3 regions of the Moritella sp. F3 genome follow, and region 2 is predicted to be linked to each of the others. Evidence: predicted binding sites of a transcription regulator. Region 2 holds the regulator's gene; each other region holds the start of a gene.

What was found. The regulator LexA, encoded in region 2, represses DNA repair genes until DNA is damaged. The targets are predictions, from matches to a motif close to TACTGTATNNNNATACAGTA.
Region 1: the regulator LexA is predicted to act here: its motif matches at 1,879-1,898, upstream of JFU56_RS20090 (DNA topoisomerase III).
Region 3: the regulator LexA is predicted to act here: its motif matches at 1,663-1,682, upstream of ruvC (crossover junction endodeoxyribonuclease RuvC).

The regions. Positions count from the first base shown of each region.
Region 1 is NZ_BLRL01000017.1:66,318-69,503, forward strand. It holds gene JFU56_RS20090 (DNA topoisomerase III) at 1-1,862, opposite strand, end outside; gene JFU56_RS20095 (hypothetical protein) at 2,033-2,503, opposite strand; gene JFU56_RS20100 (NAD(P)H-binding protein) at 2,600-3,186, shown strand, end outside.
Region 2 is NZ_BLRL01000013.1:110,968-114,153, forward strand. It holds gene plsB (glycerol-3-phosphate 1-O-acyltransferase PlsB) at 1-1,463, opposite strand, end outside; gene lexA (transcriptional repressor LexA) at 1,661-2,284, shown strand; gene JFU56_RS18185 (STAS domain-containing protein) at 2,527-2,814, shown strand; gene JFU56_RS18190 (response regulator) at 2,824-3,186, shown strand.
Region 3 is NZ_BLRL01000016.1:6,623-9,808, forward strand. It holds gene ruvB (Holliday junction branch migration DNA helicase RuvB) at 1-367, opposite strand, end outside; gene ruvA (Holliday junction branch migration protein RuvA) at 385-1,005, opposite strand; gene ruvC (crossover junction endodeoxyribonuclease RuvC) at 1,122-1,643, opposite strand; gene JFU56_RS19455 (glutaredoxin family protein) at 1,901-2,128, shown strand; gene JFU56_RS19460 (cytochrome b562) at 2,216-2,623, shown strand; gene JFU56_RS19465 (DUF2750 domain-containing protein) at 2,762-3,154, shown strand.

The DNA.
Region 1 (3,186 bases), on a different contig from region 2:
TCCGGTAATGTTGATTTAGCCTGCTCAATCATGCCTGATAATTGCTGTAATAGGCCGCCCATGAAATGCTGATAACTTGCTTCTTTTTTACTAATACCATCAAGTACCGACTCCCATTGCGCAGTCATATCCGGTAATGTCGCTGATTCAGGTAACGCATTAATCAAGCCTTTGCCTGCGTCAGTAGCTAAAATCAGTTTGTTATTACGCACTAAGAAATTACGTCTGAATAACAACTCAATAATCCCTGCTCGCGTGGCCTCCGTACCCAGGCCATCGGTGTCTTTTAAGATCCTACGGATATCACTGTCTTGTACATAACGAGAGATACCCGTCATCGCTGCAAGTAAGGTTGCATCACTGAAATGTTTTGGCGGCTGAGTTTGCTTTTCAATACATTCAGCCCGCTGACATAACACTTGCTCGCCTTTTTGGATCGTGGGTAGCTGCGCAGCTAATTCTTTTTCAGCTTCTGTTTGCTTGGTATTACCCGCCGATGATTTAGGGAATAATACTTTCCAGCCCTGCTTCAATGTCATTTTTGCTTTGGCAATAAACAGTCCACCAGCAATGGTGATTTCAGCCACTGTATCGGCATATTCATAAGCCGGATAAAACTGACACAGATATTGCCTCGCAACTAATTCATAAATATTCTTTTCACTGCTATTGAGTCGATCAACATTGCTGCTTTTTTCGGTCGGGATAATGGCATGATGCGCTTCTACCTTGCTATCGTTCCACGCTTTGCTGCGTAAACTCTGATCGGCATTTACCGCGGCTTGATTTAATGCGCTACTCGTATTGGCTATCGCCTTAATCACACTGCTACGATGGGCATAATGTTCTTTGGGTAAATAACGGCTATCGGAACGTGGGTAAGTAATCAGTTTATGACGCTCGTACAACGCTTGGCAGGTGTCTAATACTTGCTGCGCGCTCATACCAAAACGCTTAGCCCCGTCAATTTGCAATGACGATAAATTGTAAGGTAATGGCGCTGCTTGTTGTTTGTTTTTCTTTTCCAGCTTGGTCACTTCGCCCATTTTCCCCTGGACACGACTGACAACATTTTCAGCCAGTTTCTTCACTAACACCCGGCCATCTTCATCCATATATGGACGACAAGCTTCGCTCGGTTTCCATTTGGCTGTGAACGTTTCTTGTTGCTGGGTTTGTAGATGCGCGAGTACTTCATAGAAAGGCTTACTGACAAAATTGGCGATCTCGATATCACGTCGAACAACTAAGCCTAAGATCGGCGTTTGTACTCGCCCGACTGACAAGACACCTTGGTAACCGACTTTTTGGCCTTGTAAGGTATAAGCACGGGTCATGTTCATACCATAGAGCCAATCCGCTCGCGAGCGTGCTAATGCTGATACAGATAAGGGGATATAGTCACTGTTAGGCTGCAGGTTATTCAACGCCTTTGTTACGGCTGCCGGATTAAGATCGCTAATGAGCAAACGCTGGGCGGTATTTTTCTTTTTCGCTGGGGTTTTCAGAAATTCAATCACTTCATCGACCAGTAGCTGCCCTTCTCTGTCGGGATCACCCGCATGCACAAGACTCGTCGCCTTTTTAACTAATCCTCTTAATACGGTCAGCTGTTTACTGGTATTAGGTTTCTTCTTTAATTGCCAAGTCTCAGGCACGATTGGTAGGTGTTCTAAACGCCATTTTTTATAAACGTCATCGTAGGCGTCAGGCTCAGCCTGTTCGAGTAAGTGACCAATACACCAAGACACGACATCGCCATTACCCACCTCAATATAACCTTGCTGTTTCTTATGCGGTTTTGGTAATACGTCGGCAATAGCACGACCAAGGCTGGGTTTTTCGGCAATATAAAGTTTCATGATATTAGCAATTGTAGACTGTATGAATAAACAGTTAATGTAGCTAATTTTGCAGTGTAAGTCTATGACTTAAAAATGAGGAGGTAACAAGAGTAGATTAACGTATTAGGTAAAGGTAGATACGTTAATCTATTAAATTAAGCGATTATTAAGCAAGTAGCATCGCTAAATTAAACGATTGCGCGGCTTAAGTATTCAACTAACGCTTCTGATAAGTTCAGCCACTCATCTTCAGGAACATAAGCGCTTGGATCGTTTTCATCATATTCGCCGAACTCTTCCCAATAAACTTCACGTACTGCACAAGCGAAGTCATTGTTTAACTCAGCCATGTCGGCAATACTACCAAACCAAACAATATGGCGTAGATCAATAGTTAACTCGTTAACGTGTTCAATCCACTCTTCATCTGAATTTGTCTGTGCTTGTAATACTTTAAATCGTTGCTTTGCAGCAAACACTAACTCGCCATCCATCTCGCCTGTATCCGCGAGGATAGCCAAATACTCGTCATAAATAAACTCGATAGCTTCTTCACGGCCATTACACCAGTGTAGCTTAGTGCCTCTGCTACCTAATACTGATGCATTGTAAGAATCGTCAATATGCACGATAGCCCAGCTATCTATAAATTTACTCATGGTTTTCTCTTTAGTTTATGTAACGACAGATTATCAATCGCTATTATAACCGAAAATAGTTACGCTTGTATCTAACTTGATATACAGGCAATTGATATGAGCAAAGATACACTACCTAAAATAGCGATCATCGGCGCTGGCTGGTTAGGAAAACCATTAGCACAACAACTATTATCACAACATTACCCGCTGACGGTAAGTTGCAGCCATACAGACAAAGCCGCAAGTTTAACAATAGCAGGAATACCAGCAGTGGGCGCGACCCTTGCCGAAGAGCCTCAAGGAGATTGGCAGGGTTTATTAGCCAATAAAGATATTGCGATTTGCCTACTCCCTGCTAGCCGAGGTAATCATGTAAAAAGTCCCTTGGCAACGCAAATAAAGCAATTACTGCTCATGTTAAAACAATATAACGTGGGTAAATTTATTTTTGTCAGCTCTACCAGTATTTATCAAAAAACCAATAATACGCTAGCAGAAGCGGCGCCATTAAACCCGAGCAGTACCGTGTATGCAGCAGAACAATTGATACAACAGCAACGGGATATTGAGTACACCATTATCCGTTTTGCCGGACTTATTAGCGAAGATCGAAATCCAACGCGTAGCTTATCGAAGAAAAGTGCTAGCGGACATATCTTTGATGCAGGTCTGTCACCAGTAAATTTAATCCATCAAAACGA
Region 2 (3,186 bases):
TCGCGCCAGTTTTCAACGTGTTTATTTAAATATTGATTCAGGTTGATTGGTTCACCAAAGTTTACAAATGCTTGGCCGTAATTTTTCAATTTTTTAGCGATACCAAATACCTGGAACATACTTTCTTTTTTCTTATTGGCACCAGACAATTCTTTTACATAGGTGCTTACTTCCATCACATGATCGTAGCCTAGATATACAGGCACTAAGGTGATTGGTCGGTTTTGCTCTCTTAACATCGCTTGTAGCGTCATGTTAAGCATACCTGTTTTCGGTGGTAATAAACGTCCTGTACGGCTACGCCCACCTTCGGTAAAGAATTCAACCGAATAACCTTTCGAGAATAGCAAACTTAAGTACTCTCTAAAAATGGTCGCGTAAAGTTTGTTGCCTTTAAATGTACGACGCAAGAAGAATGCACCACCACGGCGGAACATAGGCCCAGCAGGGAAGAAGTTAAGATTAATACCGGCAGCAATGTGCGGTGGAATCAAACCTTCATTATAAATCACATAAGAAATAAGTAAGTAATCCATGTGGCTACGATGACAAGGCATGAATACAATTTCATGGCCATCGGCTGCAAGTTTACGCACTTGTTCGGCATTGTTTACTTTGATACCGCTGTATATTTTATTCCATAACCAGCTCATGAAATTACTGGTGTTTTTGACGAGTTTATACGAGAAGTCACTGGCAATTTCATCGATATAATCGTTGGCGCGTTTTTCAGCTTTTTGTGCTGAAATGTTATGTTCCGCTATCTCAACTTGAATCGCTTTTTTTACTTCTGGATTACGTAATAGTTGTTCAAACAATTGGTAACGATTTGGTAGTTTAGGACCCGACGCCGCTAACTTTTGACGACTAAAATGGATCTTCGCAACACGAATTAATTTTTGTGCGAGTTTCTCGTCACTACCGTGTTGATCAGCCATGAAACGCAGTGACACAGGATTATTAAAGCGAACTAAGTTGTCTTTACGGTTCAGTCCGACGATTAACGTTTTGCGCAAGCGGCTTGGTGAAATACTGTTAGCTAATGATAGCAGTGGCACTTGGCCTTCTTTTCCTGGTGCACGGCCCCAAAATAATGCTACTGGCATCAATTGAATGTCGAGGACTTTATCATCTTTGTGTAAACGTAATAATTGTTGGAATTCATCAAAAAATACGTCGGTATTTTTGGTCTTGCCAAACAGTGGGGCTGGATTATCTAAGCAAACGTGGCTAGGAATAATTACACCGTTAACTTTGATTGGTGTGAGCGGATCGGGCAGGCCTAGTTCTTTACAGGCGCGTTGTAATGCGACGAGATCCGTCATCGATTTAGTTTTCAAAGCATAAACAATAGGACGCGTTAAATCTAACTTTAACGCATCAACTGGGTTATCTGGTACGTACTGAGATTTAACTAAGCCGTTAACGAAACTTCGACTTAACATTGACGGTGTTTGTTGCATAATGGTTATCATTCTGTTATTTAAAGTGCGAGAGTGCTTACTCCAATAATATCAGATACGTGGCTATAAATCTGTGTTTAAGCACCAGCAAGCGGTTAATTCATTATTATTTTGATATACCGACTGCTTATATTGCAAACTTGATTATACTGTATATAATTACAAGAAACTGTATATAAAACCAGTTAGGGTTCATAATGAAAGCATTGACACAAAGACAAGCAGAAGTATTTGAATTAGTTAAGCAGCATATTAAAAATACCGGCATGCCGCCAACCCGAGCTGAGATTGCGAAGGAACTTGGTTTTCGTTCGCCGAATGCTGCCGAAGAACATTTAAAAGCATTAGCCCGAAAAGGCCACATTGAAATTTTAGCGGGTACCTCTCGCGGTATTCGTTTGTTGGTTAATGCTGAAGAAGCCAGTAATGAGAGTGGATTACCTTTGATCGGTCAGGTTGCCGCTGGTGAGCCAATTTTAGCGCAAGAACATATTGAGGCGCATTATAATGTTGACCCATCAATGTTCACGCCAAACGCTGATTTTTTATTGCGTGTTCGCGGCGAGAGTATGCGCAACATTGGTATTATGGATGGCGATTTATTAGCGGTACATAAAACTAAAAACATCAGTAAAGGCCAAGTTGTTGTGGCACGCGTTGACGATGAAGTAACCGTGAAACGTTTTGAACAACAAGGCTGTGAAATTTTACTGCATCCTGAAAATGATGAAATGAGCACGATACGTGTTGATTTAAACTTCCAAAGCTTTGATATTGAAGGTGTTGCTGTGGGTATTATTCGTAATACTGATTGGATGTAATCACGCTTTACCTTGGTTGTTTTGAGGATAGATAGTTAATAATCTTATGACTATCTATCTTTTTATTTTGTATTTTCCGCCGTCTATTCTTGTTCTCTCATCTTGTAAACGACTTTAAATGTTGTCTTCACATCACAGTTCTCTCTATCGTCCACTTATTTATAAAATCCTTTCCTATACTCAACACGAGTTATATTAATAATTTATTTTTTAATACGTTTGTGTAAATACAGGATTAATTTATGGAACAAGCCCCCATCACCATGGAACTCGGTGAAAAGATCGATATCTCCGCGATCTCGAGCCTTAAAGCCACGCTTGATTCGTTGCCTATTAATACCGAACCTCAACTTTTCGATGCACGTTACATCACGCATATAGACAGTGCATCTTGCCAACTTTTTTATGCTTATGCTCAACACTTAGCATTACATAATACGACACTGGTGTTTTTATCTCCGTCGGATAAATTTATGACGGTGGTAAAAGCGTTAGGATTTGAAACGGATTTTAATTACGCATCAATGTGAGGCACTCTAATGAAACGAATATTAGCTGTAGATGATTCGGTATCCATTCGTGAAATGGTCTTATTCACTTTAAAACAAGCAGGTTATCAGGTCGACTCGGCCGTCGATGGGGTTGATGGCTTAGCCAAAGCCAAGACTGGCCATTTCGATCTTATTATTTCAGATATTAATATGCCACGTATGGATGGTATTAGCTTAATTAGTCAATTACGTAATGAAAGTGCTTATAAATTTACGCCGATTCTGATGTTAACCACAGAATCTGGTGCGGATAAAAAAATGGCCGGTAAATCTGCTGGCGCAACTGGCTGGATCGTAAAACCTTTTAACCCAGAAAAACTCATTGCTACCGTACAAAAAGTATTGAGGTGA
Region 3 (3,186 bases), on a different contig from region 2:
CAATCGACGGATTCAAGCGATGAATTTCATCAATAAACAATACATCATGCGGTTCTAAATTTGTTAGCAATGCAGCGAGATCGCCCGCTTTCTCTAATACAGGACCTGACGTGGTTTTAATGCTTACACCCATTTCGTTAGCGACAATATTGGCTAACGTGGTTTTACCGAGTCCCGGCGGTCCAAAGATTAATAAATGATCCAACGCATCCTCACGACGCTTACTGGCCTCAATAAAAATCTCCATTTGATCACGTACATGATCCTGGCCTTGGTAGTCAGACAACATTTTCGGTCGGATGGCACGGTCTATGACTTCTTCTTCGCGGACGGTGCCGCTAGAAATTAATCGATCAGCTTCAATCACTAAAGTAACTTCCTAAATTAATTCTGTAAGGTGGCACGTAATGACTGACGAATGATCTCTTCACAGCTCATACTTGGCTGAGCAACTTTTTTGATCATTTTGGCTACTTGCGCCGGTTTATAACCTAAACCAACCAAGGCTTCTTCCGCTTCCTCAATCGCATTCGATGCAGTATTACCATAACCCTGTAATTGCGCTTTGTCTGCTTCAGGGGTAAATAAATCTTGAGTAACCCAATTCTTCAAACGGTCACGCATTTCAACCAATAAACGCTCGGCTGTCTTTTTACCAACACCCGGCAATTTAATTAGGCTGTTGATATCATCATGCTCAACACAATGAGCAAATTGATTCGCCGTCATACCCGATAAGATAGCTAATGCCAGTTTAGGACCGACCCCATTTACTTTAATCAATTCGCGGAACATCAAGCGTTCCATTTTGTTATTAAAACCGTAAAGTAATTGGGCGTCTTCTCTCACCACAAAATGGGTGTAAACGATCACTTCGCTGTCAACATCACCAAGCTCGTAAAAACAGCTCATTGGCAGTTGAACTTCATAACCGACACCATTTACTTCTAGTAAGATCTCGGGTGGTTGCTTTTCTAGTAAAGTGCCACGTAAACGTCCAATCACAATTATTTTCCAACATTTTTAAATACGAATATAATGTTCAGTAGCATAATAAAATACTGGTTAAATATCCAGATCATTTTATTTCGCTACCACGACACCCGATTAATTAAAGATAATTAGTTAAAGCGACCACGCGCAGTACCCTTTACTTTACCCGCCATATTAATGAGGGTACGTAAACTTTGCGCGTGGCATAACGCGACCGCGAGTCCATCTGCAGCATCCGCTTGCGGCGTTCCACCTAGCTTTAGTAGATTAACGACCATTTGCTGAACTTGCTCTTTATCAGCACCACCGTTCCCTACGACAGCTTGCTTGATCTGACGCGCGGTATATTCACCGACCTCAAGATCATTCGATACCGCTGCAACGATTGCGGCACCACGAGCCTGACCCAGTTTTAATGCTGACGCCGCATTTTTACCCATGAATACATCTTCAATAGCAAATTTATCTGGCTGAAACTGGATAATGATTTCACACACACCAGCGTGAATTTGCTTTAAGCGCTCAGGTAAGTTGTCACCCGTGGTACGGATACAACCACTACCTAAATATTGAAATTTGCCGTGTATGTGTTGGATCACACCATACCCAGTAATGCGAGAACCAGGATCAATGCCAAGAATAATACTCATACTTCATTATCTTCAATTATCATGTTTATAATTACAGTATACCTGCACATCCGTTTGAAATCTAAACCCTCTACTTTATCTGTATATCTGTAAAATAACGCGTATAAATTAACCAGTTAAAAACCTCGTTACCACACTAGATTATTCAGCATGCATGTAAAGAAGTGTATTTCAAAAGGTTTGCCTGTATTGATGCATTGTTAATCAGTGTTAGCTTGTTATAATGCGCGCTTTTACGATGAAGATAGTTGGCTAATATGAAAAGAGTCGTGTTATACACACAGAAGAAGTGTCCAAATTGCGATTCAGCAAAGCGCTACTTAGATGAAAAAAAAATTCCGTATCGCTTATGCAGCGTCAATGAGCCACGTGGCAGTAAAGAACTCGCCGCAATTGGTGGTAGAGGTGTTCCAACACTCAAAATTGGTGATCAAGTACTACGGGGTTTTTCAATAAAATCATTCGAAAATATGTATCGCGGCTAACACCGAATACAAACCAAATTATTATTCATCACGTTATTACGACGGTGATGAATGAAAGACTTTCATTATTACTTATGGATAAAAATCATGAAGAATCGTATTGCTCAGCTTGGTCTTATCATCAGCTTATTATTTTCAACTTTGGTTAACAGTGCCGAAATAGACAGTATCGACCTTAAAGTCACCATGAAACACATGAGATTAGCGTATACTCAAGCAATGAAAACTACATCTGCGGATGAGTTTAACATGCGCATTGATGAAATAAGTGAAATGCTTGCTGTTGCACAAAGCTATAACTTTTCCCCTGATCGTGCAGAGATGTCAAATCAAGGTTTAAATAAAGTTGAATCGGTACTTAACAGCATTCAAGAAGTCGACGTTACAGACACGAATCTAGATCTTGCTAAAAGTAAGCTAGAACAAGTGGATAGCTTAAGAAAAGAATATCATAAGAAAAGTAAGCCTAGCGTTTGGTCGCTTATTTTCGGTTAATAAACAATTTTCGATTAATAAATAAGGGTCGGTCTTAAAAGTAAGTACCGATATGATATCAATTGCTTAAATGACAAATTATTTATTGCACACAATTGGTATCTGACCGTTATTTTAGTCACACTAGGAACAGATTAAATGTCAAAAACTCTCGATAGCAACCAAATCGCGACAATCCAAGCTTATGATGCTGAAAAACGCCTAAGCTATTTATTAAAAGAAGTGACTAGCGAACGTCAAATCTGGATCCTAACGGATGAGCACGGTTGCGTAATGCTAAACAATGAAGACGAAGACTGTGTACCTGTATGGCCTAACGCTGAATTTGCACAATCTTGGGCAACTGGCGAATGGAAAGACTGTAAAACAGAATCTATCTCGTTAGCTAAATGGCAAAGCCGTTGGACATCAGGCTTGATGGATGATGATTTAGCATTGGTTATTTTTCCTAACCTTGCAGACGAAGGACTTATCATGTTCCCTGACGAATTTGATATGGCACTGCAGAAACAAGCGAAGAAAAATCGCTAATAAGCACTTAACTGCTAAATAGTAACTAAATT